4 regions of the Hydrogenophaga luteola genome follow, and region 1 is predicted to be linked to each of the others. Evidence: predicted binding sites of a transcription regulator. Region 1 holds the regulator's gene; each other region holds the start of a gene.
What was found. Region 1 encodes FNR, which switches genes on or off when oxygen is low (the NO sensors DNR and NnrR bind a similar motif). Its sites were predicted from a motif close to TTGATNNNNATCAA; they were not measured.
Positions count from the first base shown of each region.

Region 2: a site for FNR is predicted at 1,742-1,755, ahead of ACFOPI_RS01765 (hemerythrin domain-containing protein). Genes of this name have one in related genera too.
Region 3: a site for FNR is predicted at 3,450-3,463, ahead of ACFOPI_RS10325 (fatty acid desaturase). Genes of this name have one in related genera too.
Region 4: a site for FNR is predicted at 1,782-1,795, ahead of ACFOPI_RS13455 (TraR/DksA family transcriptional regulator). Genes of this name have one in related genera too.

Region 1 covers NZ_JBHRXX010000009.1:156,354-164,077, forward strand. The annotation lists gene ccoN (cytochrome-c oxidase, cbb3-type subunit I) at 1-1,282, shown strand, start outside; gene ccoO (cytochrome-c oxidase, cbb3-type subunit II) at 1,296-2,051, shown strand; gene ACFOPI_RS19560 (cbb3-type cytochrome oxidase subunit 3) at 2,063-2,200, shown strand; gene ccoP (cytochrome-c oxidase, cbb3-type subunit III) at 2,231-3,145, shown strand; gene ccoG (cytochrome c oxidase accessory protein CcoG) at 3,284-4,657, shown strand; gene ACFOPI_RS19575 (FixH family protein) at 4,741-4,977, shown strand; gene ACFOPI_RS19580 (hypothetical protein) at 5,026-5,319, shown strand; gene fnr (fumarate/nitrate reduction transcriptional regulator Fnr) at 5,393-6,112, opposite strand; gene hemN (oxygen-independent coproporphyrinogen III oxidase) at 6,291-7,670, shown strand; gene ACFOPI_RS19595 (sulfite exporter TauE/SafE family protein) at 7,721-7,724, shown strand, end outside.
Region 2 covers NZ_JBHRXX010000001.1:374,902-382,625, forward strand. The annotation lists gene ACFOPI_RS01755 (peptidoglycan-binding protein) at 1-1,153, opposite strand, end outside; gene ACFOPI_RS01760 (lysozyme inhibitor LprI family protein) at 1,191-1,619, opposite strand; gene ACFOPI_RS01765 (hemerythrin domain-containing protein) at 1,839-2,432, shown strand; gene ACFOPI_RS01770 (YbfB/YjiJ family MFS transporter) at 2,576-3,796, shown strand; gene gstA (glutathione transferase GstA) at 3,824-4,435, opposite strand; gene speB (agmatinase) at 4,612-5,538, shown strand; gene ACFOPI_RS01785 (NAD(P)/FAD-dependent oxidoreductase) at 5,541-6,851, shown strand; gene ACFOPI_RS01790 (beta/gamma crystallin-related protein) at 6,859-7,724, opposite strand, start outside.
Region 3 covers NZ_JBHRXX010000005.1:50,932-58,655, reverse strand. The annotation lists gene ACFOPI_RS10345 (hypothetical protein) at 1-291, shown strand, start outside; gene ACFOPI_RS10340 (BMP family ABC transporter substrate-binding protein) at 367-1,440, shown strand; gene guaD (guanine deaminase) at 1,506-2,780, shown strand; gene dcd (dCTP deaminase) at 2,841-3,410, shown strand; gene ACFOPI_RS10325 (fatty acid desaturase) at 3,591-4,694, shown strand; gene ypfJ (KPN_02809 family neutral zinc metallopeptidase) at 4,809-5,714, shown strand; gene ACFOPI_RS10315 (DEAD/DEAH box helicase) at 5,783-7,249, shown strand; gene ACFOPI_RS10310 (symmetrical bis(5'-nucleosyl)-tetraphosphatase) at 7,260-7,724, opposite strand, start outside.
Region 4 covers NZ_JBHRXX010000005.1:694,990-702,713, reverse strand. The annotation lists gene ACFOPI_RS13475 (FAD-dependent oxidoreductase) at 1-53, shown strand, start outside; gene ACFOPI_RS13470 (S-adenosylmethionine decarboxylase family protein) at 63-446, opposite strand; gene ACFOPI_RS13465 (VOC family protein) at 452-886, opposite strand; gene ACFOPI_RS13460 (hypothetical protein) at 899-1,276, opposite strand; gene ACFOPI_RS13455 (TraR/DksA family transcriptional regulator) at 1,313-1,699, opposite strand; gene ACFOPI_RS13450 (enoyl-CoA hydratase/isomerase family protein) at 1,913-2,743, shown strand; gene ACFOPI_RS13445 (PhaM family polyhydroxyalkanoate granule multifunctional regulatory protein) at 2,767-3,849, shown strand; gene ACFOPI_RS13440 (FIST signal transduction protein) at 3,874-5,154, shown strand; gene ACFOPI_RS13435 (ProQ/FinO family protein) at 5,138-5,941, opposite strand; gene ACFOPI_RS13430 (helix-turn-helix domain-containing protein) at 6,014-6,745, opposite strand; gene ACFOPI_RS13425 (hypothetical protein) at 6,868-7,710, shown strand.

The DNA of each region.
Region 1 (7,724 bases):
CACCTACGGTCGTCTTCGACCGCTGCACACCAACGCCGTAATCTTTGCCTTCGGCGGCAGCGTGCTGTTTGCAACCAGCTACTACGTTGTCCAACGGACATGCCACACACCGCTGTTCTCCAACGCGCTGGCGTGGTTCACCTTCATCGGCTGGAATATCGTCATCGTCTCTGCGGTGATCACCCTGCCGCTGGGCATCACCAGCGGCAAGGAGTATGCCGAACTGGAGTGGCCGATTGACCTGCTGATCGCGGTGACCTGGGTCGCCTACGCCATCGTGTTCTTCGGCACGGTGGGCATCCGCAAGGTCAAGCACATCTACGTGGCCAACTGGTTCTTCGGCGCCTTCATCATCGCCGTGGCCCTGCTGCACATCGTCAACAGCGCGGCCCTGCCGGTGGAACTCTTCAAGTCCTATTCCGCGTACGCCGGCGTGCAGGACGCCATGGTGCAATGGTGGTACGGCCACAATGCCGTGGGCTTCTTCCTGACCGCCGCCTTCCTGGGCATGATGTACTACTTCATCCCCAAGCAGGCCGAGCGTCCGGTGTATTCGTACCGCCTGTCGATCGTGCACTTCTGGGCCCTGATCTTCACCTACATGTGGGCGGGCCCCCACCACCTGCACTACACCGCGCTGCCCGACTGGGCGCAGTCGGTCGGCATGGTGTTCTCCCTGATCCTGCTGGCTCCCAGCTGGGGCGGCATGATCAACGGCATCATGACCCTCTCGGGTGCCTGGCACAAGCTGCGTGACGACCCCATCCTGCGCTTCCTCATCGTGTCCCTGTCGTTCTACGGCATGTCCACCTTCGAAGGTCCGATGATGTCCATCAAGACCGTCAACGCCCTGTCGCACTACACCGACTGGACCGTGGGCCACGTGCACTCCGGCGCCCTGGGCTGGGTGGGTCTGGTGTCCATGGGTTCGCTGTACTACCTGATCCCGCGCCTGTTCGGCCAGAAGAAGATGTACTCGGTGCCCGCCATCGAACTGCACTTCTGGATCGCCACCATCGGCATCGTGCTGTACATCGCCGCGATGTGGATTGCCGGCGTGATGCAAGGCCTGATGTGGCGCTCGGTCAACCCGGACGGCAGCCTGACGTACACCTTCGTCGAGTCGGTGAAAGCCACCTTCCCGTTCTACGTGATCCGCCTGGTCGGTGGCCTGCTGTACCTGGCCGGCATGATCGTCATGCTCTGGAACGTGATCATGACCGCGCTGCAGGGCAAGGCCCACAACGCCCCCGTCATGGCCGTCAACCCCGCCCACGCCTGAGGAGAAGAACAACATGGCCAGCAATGAACATCTGTCCGGTCACGCCCGGATCGAGACCAGCAACTTCCTGATGATCGTCCTGATCACCCTCGTGGTGGCTGTCGGCGGTCTGGTGGAAATCGTGCCGCTGTTCTTCCAGAAGTCCACCACCCAGCCGATCGAGGGTCTCAAGCCCTATACCGCGCTGCAGGTGGCCGGTCGCGACGTCTACGTCAAGGAAGGCTGCTACAACTGCCACTCGCAGATGATCCGTCCCTTCCAGGCCGAGACCCTGCGCTACGGTCCTTACTCGGTGGCCGGCGAGTACGTGTACGACCACCCCTTCCAGTGGGGTTCGAAGCGCACCGGTCCCGACCTGCACCGTGTTGGTGGCCGCTACAGCGACGAGTGGCACCGTGCCCACTTGAACAACCCGCGCGATGTCGTGCCCGAGTCCAACATGCCCGCCTATCCCTGGCTGGCCGAAAAAACCGTGAAAGCCGAAGGTATTCCCGCCCGCATGAAGGCCCTGCGCACCCTGGGCGCGCCTTACAGCGACGAGGAAATCGCCAAGTCTGTGGAAGATGTCAAGGGCAAGACCGAGCTGGATGCCGTGATCGCCTACCTGCAGGTGCTGGGCACCGCACGCAGCGCCGCCAAGCTTGCGCCTGCTGCCGCAGCACCCGCTGCAGAAGTTGCTCCCGCCGCTGCACCTGAAGCCGCGGCACCCGCAGCTCCCGCTGCAGAGGCGCAACCCGCAGCGCCAGCGGCCGACGCCAAGACCCAATAAGGGGCGAGACCATGGACATCAACGATCTGCGCAGCATCGTCACGACGATCAGCCTGCTGACCTTTGTCGGCATCCTGGTCTGGGCCTGGTCCAAACGCAATCAGCGCGACTTCGAAGAGGCGGCCCAGCTGCCCTTCCAGGACGACTGAACGATTGCGGAACGAACACGAGAAAACATCATGAGCGACTTCATCAGCGACTTCTGGCACCTCTACGTGGCCGGCATCACGCTCGTCAGCATCATCGCCTGCGCGGTTCTGCTGTACATCAGCGGCACGACCAAGGCAGCTACCCACGCCGACAACACCACGGGCCACGTGTGGGACGGCGACCTGCGTGAGATGAACAACCCCCTTCCCAAGTGGTGGGTGTACCTGTTCATCATCACGGTGGTCTTCGGTCTGGTCTACGGCGCCCTCTATCCCATGTTCGGCAAGTTCCAGGGCGCCCTGGGCTGGTCGTCCCAGGGGCAGCACGCAGCCGAAGTTAAGAAGGTCGAGGACGCCATCGCCCCGATCTACGCGAAGTACAACGGCATGAAGCCGGAAGACATCGCTGCCGACGCCCAGGCCATGGCCATTGGCGAGCGCCTGTTCATGAACTACTGCGCCCAGTGCCACGGTTCTGATGCGCGTGGTGCCAAGTCTTTCCCCAACCTTACCGATGGCGACTGGCTGGGTGGTTCCGATCACGCCTACATCAAGACCACGATCGCACAGGGTCGTACCGGCGTGATGCCCCCGATGGCAGCGGCTGTGGGTGGTCCTGAGGACGTCAAGGACGTGGCCCACTACGTGCTCAGCCTGTCCGGCAGCCCGAACGACTCGGTCCGTGCTTCTCAGGGCAAGGCCAAGTTCGCCGCCTGTGCGGCCTGCCACGGTCCCGAGGGCAAAGGCATGGCGGCCGTGGGTGCACCGAACCTGACCGACGGTGTCTGGCTGCACGGCTGGGGCGAAGAAGCGATCGTTCGCGCTGTCAACAATGGTTTCAACAACCACATGCCGCCACAGGCTGCGCTGCTGAACGAAGCCCAGATCAATGTGCTGGCTTCCTATGTCTGGGGTTTGTCCAACAAGCCTGCCGCCAAGCAGTGATGGCCTGAAGCCAGTCACTTTTCTCTCGCCAGGTCATCCGTGAGTTCTCCAGCGCCAGACGCCTCAAGCACTGTTAGGCCCCCCGTGATTCCCATCGTCCCTGAGACACCGAAAGGTGTTCCGGAGGACGATGAGGTGATGGTTTCTCTCTACGCCTCGCGCAAGAAGATCCATCCCCGTTCGGTGTCCGGACTGTTCTCCAGGTGGCGCTGGGCGCTGGTCTGGTTCACCCAGATTTTTTTTTACGGATTGCCCTGGCTGGAGTGGAATGCCCGCCAAGCGGTGCTCTTCGACCTCGAAGCGCGCCGCTTCTACATTTTTGGGCTGGTCCTCTATCCGCAGGACTTCATCTACCTGACCGGACTGCTGGTCATCTCCGCACTGGCCCTGTTCCTTTTCACTGCGGTCGCTGGCCGCCTATGGTGCGGTTACGCCTGTCCCCAGACCGTCTACACCGAAATCTTCCTTTGGATCGAGAAGAAGGTGGAGGGCGACCGCTCGGCGCGGATCCGGCTGGATGAGTCGAGCCTGGATGCCCGCAAGTTCGGCAAGCGTTCGCTCAAACATGCCTTGTGGATCCTGTTCGCGCTCTGGACAGGCTTCACCTTTGTCGGCTACTTCACCCCTATCCGGGAGCTGGCGAGTCTGAGCATGGCCGCCTCGCTGGGCCCTTGGCAGACCTTCTGGATCTTCTTCTACGGGTTCGCGACCTACGGAAACGCGGGCTTCATGCGCGAGCAGGTCTGCAAGTACATGTGTCCGTATGCCCGCTTCCAGAGCGCGATGTTCGACAAGGACACGATGATCGTGACCTACGACAAGGCACGTGGGGAGCCGCGCGGGGCGCGCTCCAAAAAGGCAGACCCCAAAGCCCTGGGATTGGGTGCCTGTGTCGACTGCACGCTCTGCGTGCAGGTCTGTCCGACGGGCATCGACATCCGCAACGGATTGCAGTACGAATGCATCGGTTGTGGGGCCTGCATCGATGTCTGCGACGAGGTGATGGACAAGGTCGGCTATCCGCGCGGACTGGTCAAGTACTCGACTCAGAATGGCATGGCCAAGGGCTGGACCCGCGAGCAGATGGTCCGTCACGCCTTCCGTCCCAGGGTACTCGTCTACACCACCATTCTGTCGGTCATCACCCTGGCCGTGTTTGTCAGTCTCTTCCTGCGCACGCCGCTGAAGGTCGATGTGATTCGCGACCGCGGAGCACTGGCGCGCATGGTGGAGCAGGGGCGCATCGAAAACGTGTTCCGCCTGCAAATCATGAATGCGACCGAGTCTCCGCAGCGCTACCAGATCAGTGTCGAGGGACTGGAGGGCGTGATGATCGCGTCGGAAACCGAAGTGGACGTGCTTTCCACAGAAGTGCGCTCCGCCGCCGTGCGCGTCCAGATCCCGCCCAACGCCGCGCCCGCCGGCTCGCACCCGATACGGTTCACCATCCGGTCCACCGGCAGCGATGTGTCTGAGGTGGTGGAGAAGGCCGTCTTCATCGTTCCACGCTAAACTGAATTCACACGCTTATGGAACAAGTCATGTCAGCAAATCCAAGTCATCACCCGGCCACGCCGTGGTGGAAGGTGCCCCACATGTGGCTGGTGGTCGGTGGGCCTGTTGCCGTGATCGTCGCTGGCGTGATCACCTTGGTCATCGCAGTGAAGAACCCCGATCCTGTGCTCAACAAGTCCGACTACGAGAGAGATCTTGCCGCCGCTCAGCGGCTTGAAGGGCAGGCCAAGGTCGATGCATTGGCCAAGATGCAGCCGGCCCATCAGGCGCGCAATCACGCCGCTTCGCCGGTCGTACCGGCGGCCCCCTCCAAGTAGGACGCCGCATCACCGAATGCAGCCACACAGGAGTGAAGGATACGACTCATGAAAGCTCAGCGGTGGATGTGGATAGCGTGGCCAGCATTTCTAGTGGCTTCGGTGCTCGAGATGATTGTTTTCGCCATGGTCGACCCGGGTGATCTCCACTGGTTCGGTAACCCCCTGGAGCTGTCTCGACAGGCCATCTACACACTGGCGTTCTTCGTGTTCTGGTGTGTCACCATGGCATCGAGCGCGCTGACCACCTTGCTCGCCATGTCTCCCTTCGAGGTCAATCGCTGTCCGGTACCTGAAACGGAGCGTCCCCAGGACTGTGCCCGCAACGGCGGGTGCAGCTGATCTGCGTTTCGCAAATAAAAACCCCGCTCAGGGTTCAGACCTGAGCGGGGTTTTTTGGAGGGGTCGAATAGGTTCAGCGGCAGGTCTGGGGGTTCACGATCTGCTTGAGCGCATCGGTGTTCTTGATGTGCACATAGCGTTGTTTGACTTCGATGATGCCTTCCTCGACGAACTTCGAGAACGTCCGGCTCACGGTTTCAAGCTTCATGCCCAGGTAACTCCCGATCTCTTCCCGGGTCATACGCAGGATGAGCTCGGACTGTGAGAAGCCGCGTGCATGCAGACGCTGGACGAGGTTGAGCAGGAAGGCTGCGAGACGTTCCTCGGCACGCATGCTGCCCAGCAGCAGCATCACGCTGTGATCGCGGACGATTTCCCGGCTCATGATCTTGTGGACATGGTGCTGCAGCGTGGTGAACTCCCGTGACAGCTCTTCCACCTGGTCAAACGGCATCACACAGACTTCGGCGTCCTCAAGAGCAATGGCGTCACAGGAATGACGGTCACTGACGATGCCATCCATGCCGATGATTTCACCGGTCATCTGGAAACCGGTGACCTGGTCCCTGCCGTCGGCGGTGGTCACGCAGGTTTTGAAGAAGCCCGATCGCACCGCGTAGAGCGAAGTGAACTTGTCGCCGGTATTGAACAGGGCTGTTCCCCGCTTGATCCTCCTGCGCGTGGAGATCACGGTGTCCAGCTTGTCCATTTCCTCAGGGTTGAGGCCCATGGGCAGACACAACTCCCGGAGGTTGCAACTGGAACAGGCGACTTTGATGCTGTGAATGTCCATAAATCTTCCAGATTTCGCCCGAAGCTTAACGCATGGTCACAAGTGCCAGCAAGGCGGAAGCGCTCACCCTCGTTGGGGGGATGGGGGGAAACCCCGGGGCTTGGACGGCCCTTGATCTTGATCAAGGGTGCTATTTCTGCCTTGGTGCACATTCGCGCTGAGAACTGGAGAATTGTTTGTGAGTCACGCCATTTCCGACGAATTGCTCAAGCGATTCGACATCCCGGGTCCCCGTTACACCTCGTACCCCACCGCAGACCGCTTTGTAGAAGCGTTCACGGAGAGCGACTACATCCAGGCGCTGGAACAACGTCGGGCTGGGTCGCTCGCATTGCCGTTGTCGCTGTACGTCCATATTCCTTTCTGCGAGTCTGTCTGCTACTACTGCGCCTGCAACAAGGTCATCACCAAGCACCACGAAAGGGCTGCGGAATACCTGCGGTATCTGTCGCGTGAGGTGGAGCTTCAGGTGCAGCACTTCGGGAAGGGGCACGCCGTGTCCCAGCTGCATCTGGGAGGAGGAACGCCGACCTTCCTGTCCGACGCCGAGCTGGAGGATCTTCTGACAATGATCCGCCGCAACTTCACGCTCGTGCCAGGAGGCGAGTACTCCATAGAGGTCGACCCTCGCACGGTGACGGACCAGCGTTTGCAGACACTGGCCAGGTTGGGTTTCAACCGACTGAGTTTCGGTGTACAGGATTTCGATCCCGCTGTTCAGAAAGCGGTGCACCGGGTGCAACCGGTCGAGCAGGTGTTCGCACTGGTCGAGACGGCACGCAAGATCGGATTTGAGTCGGTCAACGTGGACCTCATCTATGGCTTGCCATTGCAGACGCCCGAGTCGTTTGCCCGCACGCTTGCCCAAGTCAACCAGTTGCGCCCCGACCGCATCGCGCTCTACGCATACGCTCACTTGCCAGCACGTTTCAAACCGCAGCGCCGGATCGTGGCCGCCGAGTTGCCCAGCGCGGGAGACAAGCTGTCGATGCTGTCGGCTTCGCTGGATGCCATGAGCGATGCGGGGTACGTCTACGTCGGCATGGATCACTTCGCGTTGCCGACGGATGCATTGGCCGTGGCCAAGCGACAGGGGCGGTTGCACCGAAATTTCCAGGGCTACAGCACGCAGCCCGACTGCGACCTGATCGCTTTGGGTGTTTCGGCCATCGGCCGCATCGGTGCGACCTACAGCCAGAACGCCAAGACGATTGAGGAGTATTACGACGCGCTGGACCAGGGTCGTCTTCCGATCGTGCGCGGGTTGGCACTGACCAGGGACGATTTGTTGCGCCGCTCCGTGATCATGTCCCTGATGTGCCAGGGGCAGCTTCAGTTCGAATCAATCAACCTGGGACACCTGATCGACTGCAAGAGCTACTTTGCTCGCGAGCTGGAGGTGTTGGCCGGCTATGCCGAACACGGACTGGTTCGCATCGACGACTCTGGTGTGGAGGTGACGCCAGCAGGTTGGTATCTGGTTCGCGCCATCGCCATGGTTTTCGACAAAAACCTGCAGGTCGACCAGGACCGGGCGCGTTTCTCCAAGATCATCTGACTCGCGTGGTTTCGAGCCAGCGCGAGGGTTGCGACTGCTAGAGTTCTGCCATGC
Region 2 (7,724 bases), on a different contig from region 1:
CCCTCAGACTGTCGACCATGCGCTGCAGGGTAGCCGCGCTGGTGGCGTCCAGCGCCGGGGCAATGCCCAGCGCCTGGAGCGTGGAGCGGTCGCCGAAACCGGTGGGGGCGAGCCGGTGCTCGCGCTGGAACTCGGTGAGCAGGCGCTCGGTGCCCGGACCGAAGTCGCTGTCGTCCTTGAGCGCCTTGCCGTGGCGCTGCAGGGCCTGCTGCAGCAGCCGCACGTCCGCACCCTTGTCTCCGCGATCGAGCACCGACGGGTCGTTGACATCTCGCCGGTAGGCAGCCAGGGCCGTCTGGATCTCGGGGATCTGGCGTTCTTCGGAAGGGCGGTAGCTGTCGCTGGCCACCTGGCGGTGCGCGGCTTCCATCGCGAGCGCGTGGCCGGGCTTCTGGAAGTTCTCCTGGTACTGGCGGGCGAGTTTGCCGGCTTTGGGCCCTGCAAAGTAGCTCACGGCCGCTTTCTGCTGGTCCACCGCCTGCATGAAGCGCTCGTAGTCGGCGCCATCCCGCAGCACCTCGACGAGCTTGTTGTAGGTTCTGGGGCGCTGGTTCTCCGCCTTCGCGAGCACACACATCACTTCCAGTTTGCGGTCATCGGGAATGCGGGAACCATAACGATCCAGGGCGTCCTTGGCGTCGTCGGCAATGGCCTGGACCTGTGGAAAGTCGATGTGCCTGTGAATCCACTGCTGGCCTTCCGGCGAGCTGGCCCAGGCGTTGATGGTGTTCAGGTGTTCGGCGGAGATGAAACGGATCGACGGGTTTTTTCCCTCGCCGTTGCCATGGCTGAGCAGATCCTGGCGCAGCGTGGAAAGCCTCGCCGCGTTGTCCGGAAACGGGTGCTTGTGGGCTCTGGCGTAAGCGGCCGCTTCTGCGATCACCGCATCGACGTACGTGGTTTCGCCAGTCTTTAGCGGGCGGCTTTCTATCGAACCCAGTGGCCAGGTACCACGCTGCCCGAGATCGACCTGGATGCTGCCGATGGAGTAGCCGCTGTTGTCGGCGACCTTTGTGATGTCGCCCCACTGGCTCGGGGTGACGCCAGCCACGCTCAGCCTGTAGGAGCTGTTGCCGCCCTCTGTGCCCCGACCGACGACGAAATAGACCGCGCCACTGCGCTGGATCGGGTCGTTGATATCGATGTTCTTCATGTTGTTCCTCCCTGTGATCTCTGTCTGACGTTTGGAGTCAGTTCAGGTCCAGATGCAGTTGCAACTGCTGACGCCGCTGCGCGATCCACCGGATCTCGTTCGTCGAGACGGACAGATCCGAGCTGCCTCCCTGGTGGTAGTAGACCGACGTGGCGAAGCCTCTCTCGTTGTCCAGGAATGCGGTCCATGCGGCCTGGGATTTCGCCAGAGACTTGCGCTGCTCGTCGTTGAGCTTGCTCGCCAATTGCTTGTAAAGCAGATCAAGTTGTTTGAGCTGCCATGCCTTTTCGTTCTGTATGCACGGCGCCTGCTCCACCCGCCCATTGGCTTTCTTCATGCAATCCAGGTACGCCTTGCTCTCCAGCTGCCCCAGCGCGGGCGGGGTTTCCGGTGTTTCGGTGGCGACGGAGGCGCAGCTGGCGGCGCCCAGGGACAGGGCGAGGAGGGCGATTCGGATGTGTTTCATGGTGCGGGTGTGTGACAGCAGTGGAAAGAGCCGGGGCGGGCCCGGAACCCCAAAAATGCTAGCACTTTGGTTTGCAACGACTTGTAAGACCTACCCCCATCGGAGGGGCTGGCTTGCAAGGCTTGACGTGGGTCAAACCCCCGGGCGCCGGGCTCCGCCATAGTCGCGGAAACATTCGCCGACCGGACGGTCGGCTCTGCCTTGCCTGGAGACAAACCCATGAGCCATGAAGCCCTGCGCGTCATTCGCGAAGAACACGCCACCCTGGCGGCCATGCTGCAGTCGCTGACGCAGCTGGTGCGGCGCGGGCCCGAGGTCAACGGGATGGACGACTCCAACCGCTTTTTCGATGTGCTGCGCGCGATGCTGTTCTACATCGACGAGTTTCCCGAGCGGCACCACCACCCCAAGGAGTCGGACCTGCTGTTCCCGCGCGTGGTCAAGGCCGCGCCGCACACCATGGCCACCATCGACCAGCTGGAGCGCGACCACCTGCGCGGAGAGCCCCGGGTGCGCGAACTCATGCACATGCTGGTGGCCTGGGAGCTGCTGGGCGACGGGCGTCGGCAGTGCTTCGTCGAGGAGGTCACGCGCTACGTGGACTTCTATCTGGAGCACATGCGGCTGGAAGAGACCGTGATCCTGCCGGAGGCCGAGCGCCACCTCACCGAGGCCGACTGGCACGCGCTCAACGCCGCCTTCGCGACCAACCAGGACCCGCTGAACGGCCGCATCCCGCGCGATCCGCAGTTCGACCGCCTGTTCACGCACATCGTGATGAAGGCGCCGGCGCCGGTGGGTCTGGGCGGGTAGCGGGCTCCCACGCTCCGCCGCTGCGCGGGTCGCTGCCCCCCAGGGGGGCTGATCCGCCTTGGGGCGGCCCAGCGGCGGATCGTTGGCCCCCACGCTCCACCGCTGACGCGGGTCGCGGATTCTGGGCGCGCCACAATGGGTGCATGTTCCGGCCCGCGTCACACGACCCCATTCCCTACGGGCGCCTGGCCCTGGCCCTTTCGCTGGGTGCCGCGGTGTCGCTGGGCATCACCCGCTTTGCCTACGGGCTGCTGCTGCCGCCGATGCGCGAGGACCTGGGCTGGAGTTATGCGCTGGCCGGGTCGATGAACACCGCCAACGCCGTGGGCTACCTGGTGGGCGCGATGGCCATGGCCCGGTTGCTGCAGCGCATGTCGCCCAGCCGGCTGTTTGTGGTGGGGGCTGTGCTGGCCACGCTGTTCATGGCGGCCAGCGGCTTCTTCACCAGCGCGGCGGCGCTGATGCTGCAGCGGCTGCTGGCGGGCGTGGCCAGTGGCCTGGTGTTCAGCACCGGGGGTTTGCTGGCGGCGCGGCTGGGGGCGCGCCAGCCGCAGCGCAGCGGCCTGCTGCTGGGGCTGTACTACGGCGGTACGGGCATCGGCATTGCGCTGTCGGCGTTGCTGGTGCCACTGGTGCTGACCATGGCCGAGGGGCGGCCGCATGCCTGGTCCTGGGGCTGGTGGGCGATGGCGCTGCTGTGCGCAGGTGCCACGGCGCTGATGATCTGGCCGGCCCGGGTGCTGGACCGGCTGGAAGCCACGCCGCCGGTGCCGGCCACCGGCGCTGCCGGGTCCATGGTGGTGCCGCGCCGTTTCCGCTGGCGCGACTTCGCTTTTGGCCTGCTGGGCTATCTGGGGTTCGGCATGGGCTACATCGGCTACATGACCTTCGTGATCGCGCTGCTGCGCGAGCAGGGGGCCAGTGCCACGGCCGTCACGGTCTTCTACACGCTGCTGGGCCTGGCGGTGATCGCGTCCTCGCGCATCTGGGCCGGTCTGCTGGACCGCCACCGCGACGGCCAGCCGCTGGCGCGGCTGAACGCGCTGCTGGGCGTGGCCGCCATCCTGCCGGCGCTGACCACCGCCTGGCCGCTGCTGCTGGCCTCGGGCCTGCTGTTCGGCGCGGTGTTCCTCTCGGTGGTCGCCAGCACCACGGCGCTGGTGCGGCACAACCTGCCGCCGTCGCAGTGGGCGGCCGGCATCAGCGCCTTCACCGTGACCTTCGCGGCGGGGCAAATCGTCGGCCCCACGGTCGTTGGTTTTATCGCCGACGGCCCCGGCGGTCTGGCGCGCGGTCTGGTGTTCTCGGCCGGCGCGCTGTGGCTGGGGGCGCTGCTGGCCTTGCGGCAACGCGCTCTGAACTGAAGCACGCCCAGCCGGAGCGTGGGGGCCTTATTTCCCGAGGCCTTCGGCCTTGAGCGCCGCCTGCACTGCCGGACGGGAGCCGACGCGGGCGCGGTAAGCGTTCAGGTTCGCCAGCCCGCTGATGTCCACACCCACGAAGGCCGCCCAGTTGGTGACGGTGAACAGGTAGGCGTCGGCCACGCTGAACGCATCACCCAGCAGGTACTGCTTGCCGGCCAGTTCGCCGTCGACCCAGGTCAGGCGCTGCACAAGACGGTCCTTGGCGAGCTGCTTGGCCTCGGCCGGCATGGCGGGGTTGAACAGAGGCGAGAAGCCCTTGTGCAGTTCGGTGCCGATGAAGGTCAGCCACTCCATCAGGCGGTAGCGGCCCAGGGTGCCATAGGCCGGGGCGAGCTGCTTCTCGGGCACCTGGTCGGCGATGTACTGGACGATGGCCGGGCCTTCGCGCAGCTTCTCGCCGTCGGCCATCACCAGCAGCGGCACATAGCCCAGCGGGTTGATGGTGTAGTAGTCGGTGCCGTCGGGCAGCTGGTGGGTCTTGGTCGGGGCCGGGATGGCCTCGAAGGGCAGGCCGGACTCGTGCAGCACGATGTGGGGTGAGAGCGAGCAGGCGCCGGGGGAGTAGTAGAGCTTGAGCATGGTGGTCTCCTTGAGGGTGAACGGTGAAAGCGGTCGATCCTATCGGGCCGCCGGTTTTTCTGCAGGACGCGGGCCTGGCCCGGCGGGTGGGTGCTCAAGTGGCTCCGTCGAGTTGCCTGCTTCGATGTATCTTTCGGGCCAATTGGGCCCCTGCTGCCCGCCACTTCCTTCGAGCCATGGCCACCGGTCAATTCGCTTTCGCCCTCAACACCAACCGTTTTCTCGCCTGCGCGCCGCTGGCCGACCAGCCCTTTGCCATTTCGGGCGTGCCCTACGACGGCGTGGTGACCAACCGCCCCGGCGCGCGCTTCGGGCCGCAGGCGATCCGCGCCGCCAGCCTGATGCTGTGCGACGGCATCCACCCGGTCTTCGACGTCTCGCCGCTGGACCTGCTGGGCGATGCGCTGGACATGCGCCTGCCCAACGCCTCGCCGCTGCCCGAGGTGCGCGCGCACATCGAGCGGCAGGCGGCCGAGCTGATGGCGAAACACCATTGCGTCTTCCTCGGCGGTGACCACTCGGTCACGCTGTCGCTGCTGCGTGCGGCCCGTGCGAAGCATGGCGAGGCCCTGGCCTGCGTGCATTTCGACGCCCACTGCGACACCTGGACCGACCATTTTGGCGAGCCCTCGGGCCACGGCACCTGGACGTATGAGGCGATTCAGGAGGGCCTGATCAGCGCCGAACACACGGTGCAGATCGGCATCCGCTCCCCCGGTGTGCGCGCCGCGCGCGAGTACGTGGCCGACCAGGGCGGCCAGATCTTCACCGCGCGTGCGTTGCGCGGCCTGGACGGCGCGGCGCTGGGCCCCGTGCTGGCGGCGATCCGCGAGCGCATCGGCCACCGGCCCTGTTACCTGACGCTGGACATTGACGTGCTGGACCCGGCCTTTGCGCCCGGCACCGGCACGCCCGAACCGGGTGGCCTGACCAGCGCCCAGGTGCTGACGTTCATCGAGGAACTGGCCGGGCTGAACTGGGTGGGCATGGACTGCGTGGAGGTGGCACCGGCCTACGACCACGCCGAGCTCACCACCAACGCCGCCGCCACCTTCGTCTGGGCCTACCTTTGCGGCCAGGTCGCCAAGCGCACGAGGACCTGAGCATGTTCGCCCGCTCGCTCACCGGTTCGGACACCCAGCTCAACCAGAAGAGCTACTACGAGGCCAGCGTGGTCCGGCCGACGGCGTGCGCGCCGCTGGAAGGCGCGGTCGAGGCCGACGTGGTGGTGGTGGGTGGCGGGTTTGCCGGGCTGTCGGCGGCGCTGGAACTGCGGCTGAAGGGGCTGAGTGTGGTGCTGCTGGAGGCGGACCGCATCGGCTCGGGCGCCAGTGGCCGCAACGGGGGCCAGGCCATCGTCGGCTACGCCAGCGGCCAGGGCCCGTTCGAGGAGCAGCTGGGCAAGGCGGATTCGCAGCGCGCCTGGGACCTGTCGGTCGAAGCGGTGGACCTGATCGAGCAGCGCATCGCCGCGCACGGCATCGCCTGCGACTGGCGGCGCGGCTACACCTACGTGGCCGACTCGGCGAAGAAGGCACGCGCGCTGCGTGAGGAATTCGAGGACCACAGCCGGCGCGGCGTGGTCTGCGACTGGGCCGAGGGCGCCGATGTGGCGCGCTTCATCCGCAGCCCGCGCTACGTGGCGGCGTTTCGCGAGAACACCTCGGGCCACCTGCATCCGCTGAAGTACGCGCTGGGCCTGGCGCAGGCCGCGCAGGCGGCGGGGGTGTGCATCCACGAACACTCGCCGGTGACCGGGCTGGAACGTGGCCGCACGCTGGTGGCGCGCACCGCCCGCGGCCAGGTGACAGCGAAGTTCGGCGTGCTGGCGGGCAACTGCATGCTGCCGGAGTTCGGGCCGGCAGTGGCGCCCGAGATCGCGCCGCGCATCATGCCGGTGGGCACCTACATCGTCGGCACCGCGCCGCTGGACCCGGCGCTGTGCGAGCGCCTGATCCCCGGCCGCGCGGCGGTCTGCGACAACAACTTCGTGCTCGACTACTTCCGCTTCAGCGCCGACCACCGGATGCTGTTCGGCGGCCGCGTGAGCTACACCACCATGACGCCGCCGGACCTGAAAGGCGTGATGGCGCGGCGCATGGGCGCAGTGTTCCCCGAGCTGAAGGATGTGCCGGTCGAGTACGTCTGGGGGGGCTTCGTCGACATCAGCATGAACCGCGCGCCCGATTTCGGGCGGCTGGGCGACAACCTCTACTACCTGCAGGGCTTCAGCGGCCACGGCGTGGCCCTCACCGGTCTGGCGGGCCAGATGGTGGCCGAGGCGGTGGCGGGGCAGGCCGGGCGCTTCGACCTGTTCGCGCGCCTGAAACACCACCGCTTCCCCGGCGGCCCGTTGCTGCGCACGCCCTCGCTGGCGCTGGGCATGCTCTGGCACCGGATGAAGGACGCGCTCTAGCCCGCGCTCATTCGCGCGGTTCGCCCCGTTCGTTCACAGTGATGCGCGGGCCCGGAGGGTGGGCCATCTGCACCCGGTGCTCCTGTCCGCGGAAGCTGTAGGACACGTCCCAGAACGCGGGCCGTGCGCCGCCGGGCACGTCGCGGCAGCGTTCCACGTCCTGCGTGACCGGCCGGCCGTCGCGGCCGATGTTCGCGCCGAGTGCGGCGCCGGCGATGACGCCGCCCACGGTGGCGATGTCCTTGCCGCTGCCGCCACCCACCTGGTGGCCGAGGACGCCGCCGATCAGCGCGCCCGCGAGGGCGGCCGGCACGTTGGCGTTGTCCTGCATCGACCCCAGCTGCTCGCGCTCGATCCAGCAGCGCTGGCCGGAGGTGGCCAGCACGGCGCGGACCGAGGACACCTCGGCCTCGTACAGGCGCTCACCGTCGCGGCGCCGGCTGTCGTACACCGCCACCGGCTCGGGCGCGTAACGGTCGTCGTCGACGCGGTTGTTCTGTGACACCGTGCGCGCCGAAGAGACACGATCGTTCAGGCCCATGGCGGCCAGCGAGGGGTAGCGCCCCGGGCGCAGCACCACACAGCGGCCTCGGTAGCGCGCGTCCTCACAGACCTCCCAGCGCGCACCGATCACCACCGCCGAGGTGGCGACATCGTTGAAGCCGTAGCGCTGGAAGCGGGCAACCGGGTCGGTGGTGGTGAAGGAGCGGCCTTCGAAGTCGCGGCGTTCGTAGAACGTGGCCTGCGCGGACAGCGGCAGCGGTGCGTAGCGGTCGTCGTCCACCCTCGCGTTGCGGGGGATGACCCGCGCGGACGAGACGCGGTCGTTCAGGCCCATGGCTTCGAGCGAAGGGTAGCGGCCCGGGCGCAGCA
Region 3 (7,724 bases), on a different contig from region 1:
TACGGGTTCGGCCCCGGCGAGTTTGTTGAAGGAACTTTTCACCGCTGGCAGCCCGAGCTCTACCTGAGCGAGATTGATCGTGCGCTGGGCGCCGGCCGCACCTGGTTCGTCTTCAGCCACAACTGCAACCACTGCCGGCCGCGCGTCAGGGTCAACGAGCAGCGTTTCATCCTCGACCACGCGGACCGCCGGGGAGTGCTGATCGAACAACTGGACGGCCCCGGCACCACGGCCTACCTGTACGACCTCGGACCGCCACTGTCCGACCCTGGGCTGGCAGCAGACCGGTAAAATCACGCTCCAGCGAGCCGGTGCTTCCCCGGCTCGCTTCTTTTTTGTCTCACGGAAGCCATGTAGAGGACCACCATGTACAAAAACCTCGCTGCCGCGCTCGCGGCCGCCTGTTTTTTCTCCCCCGCTTTCTCCCAATCCACGCCGCCGGTGAAGGCCGCGTTCGTCTACGTCGCACCACTGACCGATGCCGGTTGGGTGCGCCAGCACGACCAGGGCCGCCTGGCCGTGGAGGCAGCGCTGCCCAGTCAGGTCAAGACCAGCTACGTCGAAAACGTGGCCGAGGGTCCGGACGCCGAACGCGTGATCCGCGACCTGGCGATGCAGGGGAACCAGATCATCTTCACCCCCAGCTTCGGCTACATGGAGCCCACGCTGAAGGTCGCGCGCGAGTTCCCGAACGTGAAGTTCGAGTCGGTCACCGGCTACAAGACCGCGCCCAATGTGGCCACATCGAACGCGCGCTACTACGAAGGCCGGTACCTGGCCGGCATCGCCGCCGGGCGCATGGCCACGCAGGCCGGCTACGTGGCGGGCTTCCCCATTCCCGAGGTGCTGCAGGGCATCAACGCTTTCACCTTGGGCATGCGTTCGGTCAATCCCCAGGCCACGGTGCGTGTCGTGTTCCTCGGTGAGTGGTTCAACCCGCCGCGCGAGCGCGACGCGGCCATGACGCTGATGAACCAGGGTGCCGAGGTGCTGGCCTTCCACACCGGGTCGAATGCGGTGATGGTGGCCGCGCAGGAGCGCGGCAAGCTGGCTGTGGCCTACCACTCCGACATGCGCAAGGTCGCGCCCGACGCGCAGGTGGCTGCCGTCACCCACCAGTGGGGCGACTACTACACCCGCCGCGTCAAGGCGGTGCTGGATGGCAGCTGGAAGAGCGCACAGGTCTGGGGTGGTGTGCGTGAGGGCATGATCCGCGTCGACAGCTTTGGCAGCAAGGTGCCGGCCGCCGTGCAGAGCGAGGTGATGGCGCGTCAGAAGGACATGGCGGCGGGCCAGCTGGCCGTGTTCAGCGGCGGCAAGGCTGGCGTGAAGGACAACGAGGGCAAGACTGTGATCGCCGCCGGACAGGCGCTGGACGATGGCGCCATCCTGGGCATGAAGTGGCTGGTCGAGGGCGTGGCGACGAAACTGCCACGCTGAACACATGGTGTGCATTCGTTTGGCGGTATGTCGCCGCGCGCGCTTGCGGCTAAGCTGTCGGCTTCATGAAAGCCTACCGCGCCGCCCTTCTTCGATTTGATGACCATGGCCAGCCGCTGTACGACCGCGACGGCCTGCTGGTGGTCGGCCCCGACGCCAGCGGCCGCCGCGTGGTGCGCGCCTCCGGCAGCCATGGCGCGCTGATTGACCGCTTCGCCGGTGTGGCCGTCGAAGACCTGCGTGGTCACCTGATCGCGCCGGGCTTCATCGACCTGCACGTGCACTACCCGCAGACCGACGTGATCGGCGCGCCGGCCGCCGGCCTGCTGCCATGGCTGGAGAACTACACCTTCCCCCACGAAAGCCGTTTTGCCGACAAGGCCTACGCCCGCTGCGTGGCCGACTTCTTCTTCGACGAGCTGGCCCGCCACGGCGTGACCACCGCGCTGACCTTCGCTACCTCGCACTCCGCGTCGGTGGACGCTGCCTTCGAAGCCGCGCAGGCGCGGGGTCTGCGCTTTATCACCGGCAAGGTGCTGCAGGACCGCCACAGCCCCGACGGTGTGCGCGATGAGACCGAGCAGAGCCTCGTTGACACCGAAGCACTGATCCGGCGCTGGCACGGCGTGGACCGGCTGGGCTACGCCATCACCCCGCGCTTTGCGCCCACCAGCACCGACGCCCAGCTGCGCGGCGCCGGCGAGCTGGCCGCGAAATACGCGGAGGTGTGGATCCAGTCCCACGTGGCGGAGAACCGAGACGAGGTGCGCTGGGTGGCCGAGCTCTACCCACAGGCGCGCAGCTATCTGGGGGTGTACGGCGACTTCGGCCTGCTGCGCGAGCGTGCGGTCTACGCCCACTGCATCCACCTGGACACGCACGACCGCATTCTGATGCGCGAGACCGGCGCCGCTGCCGCCGTCAGCCCGACCAGCAACCTGTTTCTGGGCAGCGGCTTCTTCGACTACGCCGCGGCCGACGCGGCCGGCATGCGCTACGGCTTGGCCAGCGATGTGGGTGGGGGCACCAGTTTCTCGCCCTTCCACACCATGCTCTCCGCCTACTACATCGGGCGGGAAGGGCACACCAAGCCCGGCCTGAGCCTGTCGCCTGGCCAGCTCTGGTGGCAGCACACCGCGGGCGCAGCGCGTGCGCTGGGGCTCGAAGGCGTGGTGGGCAACCTGACGCCTGGGCACGAAGCCGATTTCGTGGTGCTGAACCCGAAGGCCACGCCGCTGCTGGCCCGCAAGACCACGCAGGCCGATTCGCTGGACGAACTGCTGTTTGCGCTGATCGTGCTCGGCGATGACCGGTTGGTGGCGCGGGTTCACACGGCTTGACGCGTTGCAAGACCGGCCTCCCGCCGATCCCTACAATCCGGGGCCAACCGGAGCACACACATGAGCATCAAGAGCGACAAATGGATCCGCCGCATGGCCGAGCAGCACGGCATGATCGAGCCTTTCGAGCCGGGCCAGATCCGGCAGAACGCCGCGGGCCAGAAGATCGTCAGCTACGGCACCAGCAGCTACGGTTACGACATCCGCTGCGCACCCGAGTTCAAGGTCTTCACCAACATCCACAGCACGGTGGTGGACCCGAAGAACTTCGACGAGAAGAGCTTCGTTGACATCAATTCCGACGTCTGCATCATCCCGCCCAACAGCTTCGCGCTGGCCCGCACGGTGGAGTACTTCCGCATCCCGCGCAGCGTGTTGACCATTTGCCTCGGCAAGAGCACCTACGCCCGCTGCGGCATCATCGTCAACGTCACACCCTTCGAACCCGAGTGGGAGGGCTATGTGACACTGGAGTTTTCCAACACCACCCCGCTGCCAGCCAAGATCTACGCCGGTGAAGGCTGCGCCCAGGTGCTGTTCTTCGAAAGCGACGAGGTCTGCGAGACCAGCTACAAGGACCGCGGCGGCAAGTACCAGGGACAGGTCGGCGTGACCCTGCCCAAGACCTGAGGCCAGGGGCGGCTAGAGGGAAATGCCCACTTTTTCCCCTTGACTTTTGTCAGGCAGGTTTCATCGGTGCCAGATAAAATCAGTGAGTTTTTGTGATTCGCGCCCAAATGCGCGCCCGATTGGCGCCGTTTCGGCGGTTCTTGGTGCCCGCCAGCCGGGTGTTCGCTCCTCCTGATCAGCATGTCCGATTCCTCCGCCGCCGCTTCTTCGCCCGAACCGATTCCCCTCGGTCAGCCCTTGCCGCACCGCAAGGTGATCCGGGGTTGGCTGACGCCAATCGCCGAGCAGCGTACGGCCATGGGCATTGTTCTGCTGACCATCGACTGGGCGGTGTTCCTGGCACTCATCGTCGGCACGGTGCTGCTGGACGCCTGGTGGGCCAAGTTGCTGTGTGGTCTGGCCGCCGGCTTCGTGATCGGTCGCCTGTTCATCATCGGCCACGACGCCTGCCACCAGAGCTACACCCCGCACCGGGGCCTGAACCGCATCCTGGGCCGCATTGCCATGGTGCCCTCGCTGACGCCCTACAGCCTGTGGGAAGTCGGCCACAACGTGGTGCACCACGGTTATACCAACCTCAAGGGCGTCGACTTTGTCTGGGCTCCGCTGACCAAGGAAGAATTTGAGGGGCTGACGCCGGGCCGCCGGCTCATGGAGCGCATCTACCGCAGCGGCTGGGGGCCGGCGCTGTACTACCTGGTCGAGATGTGGTGGAACCGCATGTACTTCCCGCGCAAGACCTACATGGGCACCAGCCGCCCCGAGTTCACCCGCGATGGCGTGTTCGTGACGGTCTACGCCGCGCTGTGGATCGCCGCACTGATTGGTGCGGCCTATGCCACCGAGCAGTCGGCCTGGGCTTTGGTGGGTTACGGTTTCGTCATCCCGTTCCTGTTCTGGAACGCGATGATCGGGTTTGTGGTTTACGTGCACCACACCCACACCGCTGTGCAGTGGCACGACGACAAGCACGCCTGGGCCAAGGCCGCGCCGTTTGTCTCTACCACCGTGCACCTGACCTTCCCGATGAAGATCGGCGCCCTGATGCACCACATCATGGAACACACGGCGCACCATGTGGACATGAGCGTGCCGCTGTACAAGCTCAAGAACGCCCAGAAGCTGCTGGAAGATACCCTGCCAGGCCGCATCATCATCCAGCGCTTTTCCTGGCGCTGGTACTTCGAGACCGCGCGCAAGTGCAAGCTCTACGACTTCACTCGCCGTTGCTGGACCGATTTCCAGGGCCGTCCGACCAGCGATTTCAAGCCGGCTGTGGCCTGAAATCCTCAGTCTCGGTACTTTCTCAAGCGCTGCCTCGGCAGCGCTTTTTGTTGCTGCTTTCGTTCGCATAATGTCGCGGTGGCCCGCCGCCGGCGGCTCCCGAGGAGCAGCACCATGAAATGGGAAAACAACCGCCAGTCTGACAACATCGAGGACCGCCGCAACCAGCCGGGGGGCGGCATGTTCGGCGGTGGCGCGCCGCGCCATGTGGGCGGACGTGGCATCGGGTTCGGCACCATCGTGATCGCGCTGATCGCGGGCTGGATTTTCGGCATCAATCCGCTGACCATCCTGGGTGCTCTGGGTGGCGGTGGCGAGCTGGTGTCCAGCTCCACGCAGACCGCGCCGGCCCCGGCGGGGAGCACCGACAGGCCCGACGACGAGATGGGGCGCTTCGTCTCTTCCGTGCTGGCCGGCACCGAAGACGTCTGGACGGCGGTGTTCCAGCAGGGTGGCGCCCAGTACCAGGAGCCCCGGCTGGTGCTGTTCCGGGGTGCGACACCCACGGCCTGCGGCACGGGGCAGTCCGCCATGGGTCCGTTCTACTGCCCGGGCGACCAGAAGGTCTACATCGACCTGAGCTTCTACGACACCCTGCGGCGCCAGCTGGGAGCACCGGGCGATTTTGCCCAGGCCTATGTGATTGCACACGAGGTGGGTCACCATGTGCAGAACCAGATGGGCCTGACGGACAAGATGGAGCAGGCCCGGCGCCGTGTCAGCGAGCGCGAATACAACGCGCTGTCGGTGCGCTTGGAACTGCAGGCCGATTGTTTTGCGGGCATCTGGGCCCACCACAACCACAAGAGCAAAGCGATCCTGGAGCCCGGCGATGTGGAAGAGGCACTGAACGCGGCGGCCGCCATCGGCGACGACGCCCTGCAGCGCAAGAGTCAGGGCATGGTGGTGCCCGACAGCTTCACCCACGGCACCAGCGAACAGCGCCAGCGCTGGTTCCACAAGGGGCTGGAAACTGGCAGCGTACAAGCCTGCGACACCTTCAACACCCGGGCCCTCTGAGCGCCGCTGCCCAACTTTTGGGCAGCCAGGGGTCGAAGTGAGACAATAGCGGGCTAACCCGAAAGTCCATGACCCAATCCTTTTCCGAACTCCAGCTCTCGCCCAACCTCGCCCGTGCCATCGCGGAAATGGGCTACGAGAGCATGACGCCCATCCAGGCGCAGGCCATTCCGGTCGTGCTGCAGGGACGCGATGTGATGGGCGCCGCTCAGACCGGCACCGGCAAGACCGCCGCCTTCTCGCTGCCGCTGCTGCAGCGCATGCTCAAGCACGAAAACGCCTCCACCTCGCCTGCACGCCACCCGGTGCGCGCCCTGGTGCTGCTGCCCACGCGCGAGCTGGCTGACCAGGTGGCCGACCAGATCAAGCAGTACGCCAAATACACCCAGCTGCGCAGCACGGTGGTGTTCGGCGGCATGGATATGAAGCCGCAGACCATCGAGCTCAAAAAGGGCGTCGAGGTGCTGGTGGCCACGCCCGGCCGCTTGCTGGACCACATCGAGGCCAAGAACTGCGTGCTCAACCAGGTCGAGTACGTGGTGCTCGATGAGGCCGACCGCATGCTGGACATCGGCTTCCTGCCCGACCTGCAGCGCATCCTGAGCTACCTGCCCAAAACCCGCACCACGCTGCTGTTCTCGGCCACCTTCTCGCCCGAGATCAAGCGCCTGGCCAGCAGCTACCTGCAGGACCCGATCACCATCGAAGTTGCGCGGTCCAACGCCACAGCCTCCACAGTGGAGCAGCATTTCTACCGCGTGGACGACGACGACAAGCGCCAGACGCTCAAGCAGATCGTCAAAGAGCGCGGCGTGACGCAGGCCTTCGTCTTCGTCAACAGCAAGCTCGGCTGCGCGCGCCTGGCCCGGTCGCTGGAACGCGAGGGCTTGAAGACCACGGCCCTGCACGGCGACAAGAGCCAGGACGAGCGCCTGAAGGCGCTGGACGCCTTCAAGAAGGGTGAAGTCGACCTGCTGGTCTGTACCGACGTGGCCGCGCGCGGTCTGGACATCAAGGATGTGCCGGCGGTGTTCAACTTCGACATCCCGTTCAACGCCGAGGACTATGTGCACCGCATCGGCCGCACGGGCCGCGCCGGTGCCTCGGGTCTGGCCGTGTCCTTTGTCAGTGGCAAGGACACGCGCCTGATGGCCGACATCGAGAAGCTGATCGGCAAGAAATTCGAGCTCGAAGCCCTGGAGCTGGAGGCCGATCGCAAGCCGGCGGGCCGTTTCAACGATGGCCAGCGTGCCTGGCGCGAGGGCGACGACGAAGGACGCCGAGAGATTCGTCAGGCCCGCGAAGCGCGCGAGCCGCGTGAGCCGCGAGAAGACCGCCGTGCGTCGCGTCCGGTGCGAGCGCCTGCTGATCCTCTGTTCGACAAGCCCTACGAGCCCGCCCTGGCGGAAGACGAGAAGCCGTCCTGGGAGATGCAGGCCAAACCGGCTGCCACCAGTCGCTTGTCGCCCAACATCAAAACCCGCAAGAAGGTGCCGGCGCTGTTCAAGGCCTCGGCGCCGGCGGAAAACACCTGAGCCGGGCGGCTCAGGCCCCCGGCTTCTGGGCCTGTGCGCAACGGACGCTGATGCGTTCGGCGTCGCCGCCGGGCCCGATGCGGGCTGCTGTCAGGCAACCGCCCCACACGCAGCCGGTGTCCAGCGCCAGCAGATCGTGGCGCTGCACGTTGCCGAGCGTGGACCAGTGGCCGAACGCGATGCGGGTGTCCTCACTGCGCCGCTGCGGTACCTCGAACCACGGCATGAAGCCAGAAGGCGCTGACGCCGCGCTGTCCTTGGTCTCGAACTCCATCACGCCGTCGGCGCTGCAGAAACGCAGCCGCGTGAGCGCGTTCACGATCACCCTCAGTCGGTCGAGACCGTGGAGCTGCTCGTTCCACTGGTCGGGCCGGTTGCCGTACATGTTGTGCAGGAACACGCCCCAGTCCGGTCCGCGCAGCTCGCTTTCGAGTTCGGCTGCCAAAGCCAGGGTCTGCGCTGCGTCCCACTGTGG
Region 4 (7,724 bases), on a different contig from region 1:
TCACGCGCGGCCACCTGGCCGGGCAACACATCGCGCGCCGGCTGCGCGGCTGAACGGGGGGATCAGGCGGCGGGCGCCGCGCCGCGCTCGACCGAACGCTGCAGCACCTCGCCCGGTTCGAACAGCGCCAGCAGCGCGTCCATCAGCTGCTGCGCGCGCGCCGAATGGTCGGCGCCGAAGTTGCAGACGTACACGTCCAGGCTCACGCTGCGCGACTCGGGCCAGGTGTGCACGCACAGGTGCGACTCGGCCAGCAGCACCGTGGCGGTCACGCCGCCCGGGCCCTGGGGTGTGTCGGGGAATCGGTGGCCCAGGTGCGCCACCGCCTGCAGGCCGCTGGCCTGCACCCGCTGCACGCAGGCGGCCAGCAGGCGCTCGGCGTTGGTCAGCCAGTCCAGATCGCAGCGGCAGCCGCGCAGGTCGGCGGTCAGGTGCAGGCCGTTCACGTCGCTCAGGCGGCGAAGATGGCCTCGGTGCTGGCGAAGCCCTTGACCTCGATCGGGTTGCCAAAGGGGTCGCAGAAGAACATGGTCCACTGCTCGCCGGCCTGGCCCTCGAAGCGCACCTGAGGCGGCAGCACGAAGTCCACGCCCGCGGTGGTCAGGCGGTCGGCCAGCGTGCGCCATTCGGGCAACAGCAGCACCAGGCCGAAGTGCGGCATCGGCACCAGGTGCTCACCCACGCGGCCGGTGCGCGTGGTCTTGAAGGGCTCACCCAGGTGCAGCGAGATCTGGTGGCTGAAGAAGTCGAAGTCGACCCAGGTGTCGGTGCTGCGCCCTTCGGTGCAGCCAAGCAAGCCGCCGTAGAAGCGCCGCGCCTCGTCCAGGTCGGTGACGTGGAAGGCGAGGTGGAACAGGCTTCGGGACGGCAGCGTGGCGGAGGTCATCCGCGCAGGATATCAGCGCTGTGTCGGGTCGGCAGCCTTCTGGTCGAACCTCAGGAAATACTGGCGCGCCATCGCGACCAGCTGGGCATCGGTCGGGTGGTCGCTGTTGACCACTTCGACCACCGCCTTGTCGACTGCGTGCATGTTGTGCTTGCACCAGTCGCGGAATTCGATCTTGGCGTTGGCTGGGCCGGTCAGCAGCACTTCGGACACTCCCTCCAGCGATGCGGCGATGGCCCGGAAGAAGTCCTTGTCGGCGCCGACATGGCCGTGCTTGGGCGTGTGCTGCTGGCGCGCCTTGACGCGCTGGGCTTCAACGTGTTCCCGGTCGAACATCAGCACGTGGGCCTGGCTGTGGTCCATCCAGACGACGGCGTGGAAGGTGGTCATTCAAAGTTCTCCTGAAAAGTGAAGGGAAAAACGAAATCAGTAGCCGGCCGGCCTGGTGGCGCCGCTGGCCTGTTCGGCCTTGTCCTGGCAGCCCACGCAGCGCAGGGCCACCGGGTTGGCGTGCAGGCGAGCGGTGGCGATGGAGGCGCCGCAGTCCACGCACAGGCCATAGCTGCCATCGGCCACGCGCTTGAGCGCCTCGTCGATGGCGACCAGTTCGGCCGACTCGCGCTCTTCCATGGCAAAGGCCAAGTCGCGTTCAGCATCGGCCTGCGCCCAGTCGTCGCTCTCGGTCTCGCGCGCGTTGGCGGCGGCCTCGGCGCGGCCAACCCTGCCGCCTCGCTGCTCCCGCAGCTGCGCCAGCACATCGGCGCGCATCGCCTGCAACTGCTGGCGGAAGGTGTCTGAAACGGGGGTGTTCATGGGATCTCCTCGTGTATGGGTTCGAAGGGTTTGGGTCCTGAAGACCACGGATTCATGGTGCGCTCGACGGTGTGCGGCTGCCTTGATCGGCGTCAAGCCCGCCGCCGTTCAGGCCCGTTGCCAAGGGGAAATCCCCGGCGGAAAACGCGGCATTCCCCCGCAGAATCGACGGTTCACTTTCAAAAATCTGCAGGAGAGACAACGATGTCCGCCATTGACTACAGCCGCTACCAGACCCTCGACATCACGCGCCGCGGTCCAACCGTGGACGGCGTGCCCTCGGTGCTGGACATCCGGATGAAGGCCGAGGGCCCCGGTGGCAACGGCAAGCTGCCGACTGCCGGTCACGAGGGTCACTGGGAGCTGAGCGAAATCTGGCGCGACGTGGGGCGCGACGACTCGTTGCGCTGCGCCGTGCTGCGCGGCAGCGGCATGGGCTTTTCCGGCGGCGGCGACCTCGCCCTGGTGCAGGACATGGCGACCGATTTCGAAGTCCGCACCCGGGTGTGGAAAGAAGCGCGCGACCTGGTCTACAACGTGATCAACTGCGACAAGCCCATCGTCAGCGCCATGCACGGCCCCGCGGTGGGCGCGGGCCTGGTGGCGGGCCTGCTGGCCGACATCTCCATCGCCGCCAAGAGCGCAAAGATCGTCGACGGCCACACCCGCCTGGGCGTGGCGGCGGGCGACCACGCGGCCATCGTCTGGCCGCTGCTGTGCGGTCTGGCCAAGGCCAAGTACTACCTGATGCTGTGCGACCCGATCAGCGGCGAAGAGGCCGAGCGCATCGGGCTGGTCTCGCTGGCGGTGGACGACGACGCGCTGCTGGACAAGGCCTATGAGGTCGCCGACCGGCTGGCCAGCGGGAGCCAGACCGCGATTCGCTGGACCAAGTACTCGCTCAACAACTGGCTGCGCCAGGCCGGTCCGGCCTTCGACACCTCGCTGGCGCTCGAATTCATGGGTTTTGCCGGCCCTGATGTGCGAGAAGGTGTGGCATCCTTGCGCGAGCGGCGCGCGCCTCGCTACGGCGCCGACACCTGACCTCACCCTCCCAGGAGACAGCCATGAGCGACGCCAGCGGATTCGGCAAATTCGTCCCCGGTTTCGAGTTCCTGCAGAACCTCGCGGGGCAGGCCGCCGGCGGCGTCGCGGAGGGCCTGGGCAAGAGCCTGCCGCAGTTGCCCAACCTGGGCCACTGGGTGGCGCCGACCTTCAACGTCGAAGACCTCGAAAAGCGCATCGAGGAACTCAAGGCCGTGCAGTTCTGGCTGGACCAGAACGCCAAGGCGCTGGGGGCCACCATCCAGGCGCTGGAGGTCCAGAAGATGTCGCTGGCCACACTCAAGGCCATGAACTTCAACCTGGGCGATGTGGCCAACGCGCTCAAGGTCAAGGCGGCCGAAACGGTGTCCGGCTTCACGGGCAAGGTGCCGACGCAGTTCGCGGGGCTGGAGATTCCTGAGCGCACCTACGGCAACACCAGCGCGGCGCCGGAGCCTGAAGCCGAGGCGGAGGCCGAAGAGGAAGCCGAGGAAGCGCCTCCCCCACCCCCAGCCAGGAAGCCCCGCAAGGCCACCGCGCCAGCGCCCGAGGCCCCTGTGACCGCGACGGGCGTGGTTGACCCGATGGCCTGGTGGGGTGCGCTGTCGCAGCAGTTCCAGCAGATCGCCAGCACCGCCATGAAGGACATGGCCAGGCAGGGCGCGCTGGACGCCACGCGCAACGTCGCCAGCGGGCTGACCGAGCAGGCGGTGAAGACCGCCACGGGCATGGCCGCGAAGGCAGGCCGCAGCGTGGGCGACACCGTCGGCCGTGCGGCCGGCATGGGCTCGGCGGCGGTGCGCGCCGTGACCGGCGGCTCGTCGGCTCCGAAAAAACCCGCGACGGCCGGCAAGTCCACACCGAAGGCCCGCCGTGCTGTCGCGCCCAAGAAGGTTGCGGCGAAGAAGCCAGCCGCCCAGGCAGTGACCGCAGCGCCCGCACAACCCCTGGGCGCGGGCGACTGGCCCATGCCTACCGCGTTCTTCCCCGGCTTCCTGCCGACGCCCGGCGCGGCCGCCAAGAAGTCGCCAGCGGCCAAGGCCCCTGCGGCCAAGAAGACCGCTGTGCGCAAGACCGCGGCCAAGAAGGCCCCGCGCCGCCGCTGAACTCCGGGAAGGTCTGCCACCACCATGAAGCTGTTCCCCTACGCACACGCGACCCACCCGCAGTGGCGCATGGCCGCGGCCCTGGTGCTCGCCCAGCTGCGCGCACAGATGGCCCTGCCGGCCTACGCCGCCACGCCGTCGCTCGGTCTGCTCTACATCACCGACCACTACGCCGGCCAGGCGCAGGCCATCCTTGACCACCTGAGTGCCGAGCTGCCCGAGATCACCGACTGGTCTGGCACTGTGGGAGTCGGCATCGCGGCCAACAACGTCGAGTACTTCGACGAACCGGCGCTGGCGGTCATGCTCTGTGACCTCAGCCCGGACCAGTACCGCGTGTTCAGCGGCGTGGCGCCGCTGCCGGCCAGCGGCAGCGAACCGTCGGGCTTCGTTGCGCACACCGCGCTGCTGCACGCCGACCCGGGCGCGCACGACCTGGGCGAACTGATCGCCGAAGTGGCCGAGCGTACGCAGTCGGGTTATGTGTTCGGCGGCCTGGTGGGCAGTCGCTCGGCCAGCGTGCAGTTCGCGGCCAGCAGCGCCGGCCACCTGCGCGGCCAAGGGGCAGTGGGCGGCGTGTTCAGTGGCGGCATCAGCGGCGTGGCCTTCGGTCCGGATGTGGAGCTGATCTCGCGCGTGACCCAGGGCGCCCAGCCGATCAACCGCGAGCGAACGATCACCGCGGTCGACGGCAACCTGGTGCTGGAACTCGATGGCGAACCCGCGCTGGACGTGCTGCTGCGCGAACTGGGCGTGTCGCTAGCGCAGCCGCAGCAGGCCATGGAGCGCCTGCGCCGCACCCTGGTCGGGCTGACGCTGCCGCAGCACCGGCCGGCCGATGCGCCCGCGCAGCGCCATGCGCGCGGCCAGTTCGGCCCGGAGGTGATGGTGCGCCACATCATCGGTCTGGACCCGGCCCGCCACGGCGTGGCGGTGGCCGAGCACCCGCCGCTGGGCGCGCGGCTGGCCTTCTGCGAACGACACGCGCAGGCTGCCCGCGCCGACCTGATCCGCGTCTGCAGCGAGATTCGGGAAGAGCTGGAGCCCGAGACCCTGGGCATGGGCTCCAGCATGGTGGCGGACGATCCCGAGCCAGCCGCAGCGCGCCACATCGTCGGCGCCATCTACGTCAGCTGTTCGGGCCGGGGCGGCCTGCACTTCGGTGCGCCCAGCGCCGAACTGCAGATCGTGCGCCGTGCGCTGGGCGACGTGCCGCTGGTGGGCTTCTTCGCCGGTGGCGAGATCGCACACCAGCAGCTCTATGGCTACACCGGTGTGCTGACGGTGTTCACGGCGCCGGCTTGACGGCCGCCTGCCGGGCGCGGGCGCGCTCCAGCGAACGGTTGGCGTCCAGCACGTGCAGGCCGTACATGTCGGCGAACTCGTTGATGTTCTTGCCGCTGGCCTCAAAGGCGCGCAGCAGCGCGTCCTCGCGCGCCGCGCGGGCGCTGACCTCGGCCAGGGCATCGCGGCTGATCTGGTTCACTTCTTCGTCGCGGCCTTGCACCCGCTGCAGGTACTCGTCGGGTGAGAGGCCCGAGGCCTCGTAGGCCTTGAGGATGCGCTGGCGCAGCTTGGGGCGCAGGTCTTCGCGGCTGCGCGCGCCGCGGCGGCGGAACACTTCGATCAGGGCGTGGTGCACCTGCTCGGGCGTCAGTGCCTCCACCGGCTGGCCGGTCAGGTCGTGGCGCTGCTGGCCCGAGGCGATCACCGTGAGGTAGCGGGTGGAGCGTGCGTGCAGCGCCAGCGCCGCCTTCAGGCTGTCCTTCTCCAGCACCCCGGGGTGGGCGGCCAGCAGGTCTTCAAAGATGCCGCGCTTGAGGGGCCTGGGTGTCTCGCCGAACAGGACGGGATGGAGCGTGGCCAGTTGGTCCAGCACCGGGTGCTGGCGAGCAGGCGCTGCCTGGGCTGGCCGCTCGGCGTTGGCCGGGCGCTGCGGGCGCCGGCCGCCATTGCGACCACCGGCATTGCGGCCTTCGCGGCGGCCGTCGTTGCGGCGCGGTGCCTGGGCGGGGGCTGCCGCAGCAGCAGGGGTTGCGGCGGGCGCCGCAGCGGCGTTGTCGGGCGTGTCGTGGTCGGCGGAAGCGGTCATGGCGAAGCAGAAATGAAATAGCCCGGGTTCCGGGCAAGCCCGACATCATGCCAGTACGGGCAAAGGCGGCTTTCAGCGGCGCAGCCGACTGAATGCCTCAAACTCCCAGCTGCGCATCGCCAGCACCAGCGTGTAGCCCTCGCGGTCCTTCTGCGCCAGCTTCTGGTCGGTCTGGTGCTGTTGCGCGAAGTCCTGTGCGACGCGCTGCAGCCGTTCGAGGAACACCGGCGCCAGCGCGCGGCTGACCGAGCCATGCACCAGCATCAGGCCTTCGCCGCTGCCATCGAAGCCGCCCGCGAAATAGTCGAGCAGGGCGTGCTCGCGGAAGTAGTTCATCACCGGGCCGTGCGGCCGCCAGCGGAAGGTCTTGGCCAGCTTCAGGCGGTAGCGGTTGAGCGGTCGCAGCTCGATGATGCCGATGCGGTCGAGCTGCACCAGGTACTTCACGCAGTCCGCCTCGCTCAGCCGGTAGCTCGCGGTCATCTGCTCCAGCGTCCACTGGCTGAGCACGCAGATCGCCACCAGCAGCAGCTTCTTGTCGGCCACCACCGCGCGCTCCTGCTCGGCGCTCATTTCCTTGAGCAGCGGCTGCGCGTCGGCCACGCGGCGCGCCAGTTCGGCGAAGTCGATCTTGAGCGCGCGGCAGATCTCGTCCACCCGCGAGAGCGACATGTCGCCCTTGGCCAGCATGCGCTTGACGCTGGATTCGGCCATGCCCATCGCGGCCGCCAGGTCGGCATAGGTCATCTGCGCGGCCTTGAGTTCCTTCTTGATCGTGCCGACGAGGTCGAGGGTGGTGCTCATGCGGTTCGGGTACCGCATTGCGATACCGGGGGTGAAAAGGAAGGCCACTGTATCGCACCGAGCGACCCGATCCGGTGGGCCACCCGGACACTGCGGCCGCTGTTCCACCCCTTGGAGTTCCCATGCGATTGCCCGCCGTCTCTTCCTCACCCGCCTTCGGGCGCTGGGCCACCGCCCTGCTGCTGCTCTGGCTGCTCGCGCTGACCGCCGGCCCTGCGCTGTCCGAGGCGCTCGGCCTCGCACTCAACGCCCACGGCCACGCCCACCTGCACGCGCACGGTCACCCCTTCGTCGATGCGCGCACCCTGCTGGGCATTCCGAACGCGATGGACGTGCTGACCAACGCGCCGCTGGCCCTGGCGGGCCTCTGGGGACTGCGGGCCTTGCGAGGCCGCCTGCAACCCGGGGCGACGCAGCAGGCGGCCCAGGTGTTCTTTGCCGGTCTGGTGGCCACCGGTTTCGGCTCAGCGGGGTACCACTGGGCGCCCGACGCCCCCGGCCTGGTCTGGGACCGCCTCGGCATGGCCGTGACCTTCTCGGGGGCGCTGGCGCTGGCCGTGGCCGAACGCGTGGGCCAGGCAGCGGCGCGGCAGGCCCTGTGCGTGCTGCTGCCGCTCGCGGTGCTCTCGGCCATCCTGCCGGCGTCCAATGGCAACGTGCTGCCCTGGGCCGTGCTGCAGTTCGGCGGCATGGCGTTCATCGTCTGGCTGGCGCTGCGCAAACCGGTGCCCGGTGCCATCGGCATTCGCCTGGGCGTTTTGATCGGCCTGTACGCGCTGGCCAAGCTGCTGGAGCTGGGCGATGAAACCGTGTTCCGCGCGACCGCCGACACCATTTCCGGTCACAGCCTCAAGCATCTGGTCGCTGCACTGGCGGCCTGGCCCGTCATCGCGGCTCTGAAGCCGCGGCGCCAAGCCCAAGCCCCTGCGAGCCTGCGGCAGAATGCACCGGGCCGCGCTGCGTGAACCCCGCTGCCCAG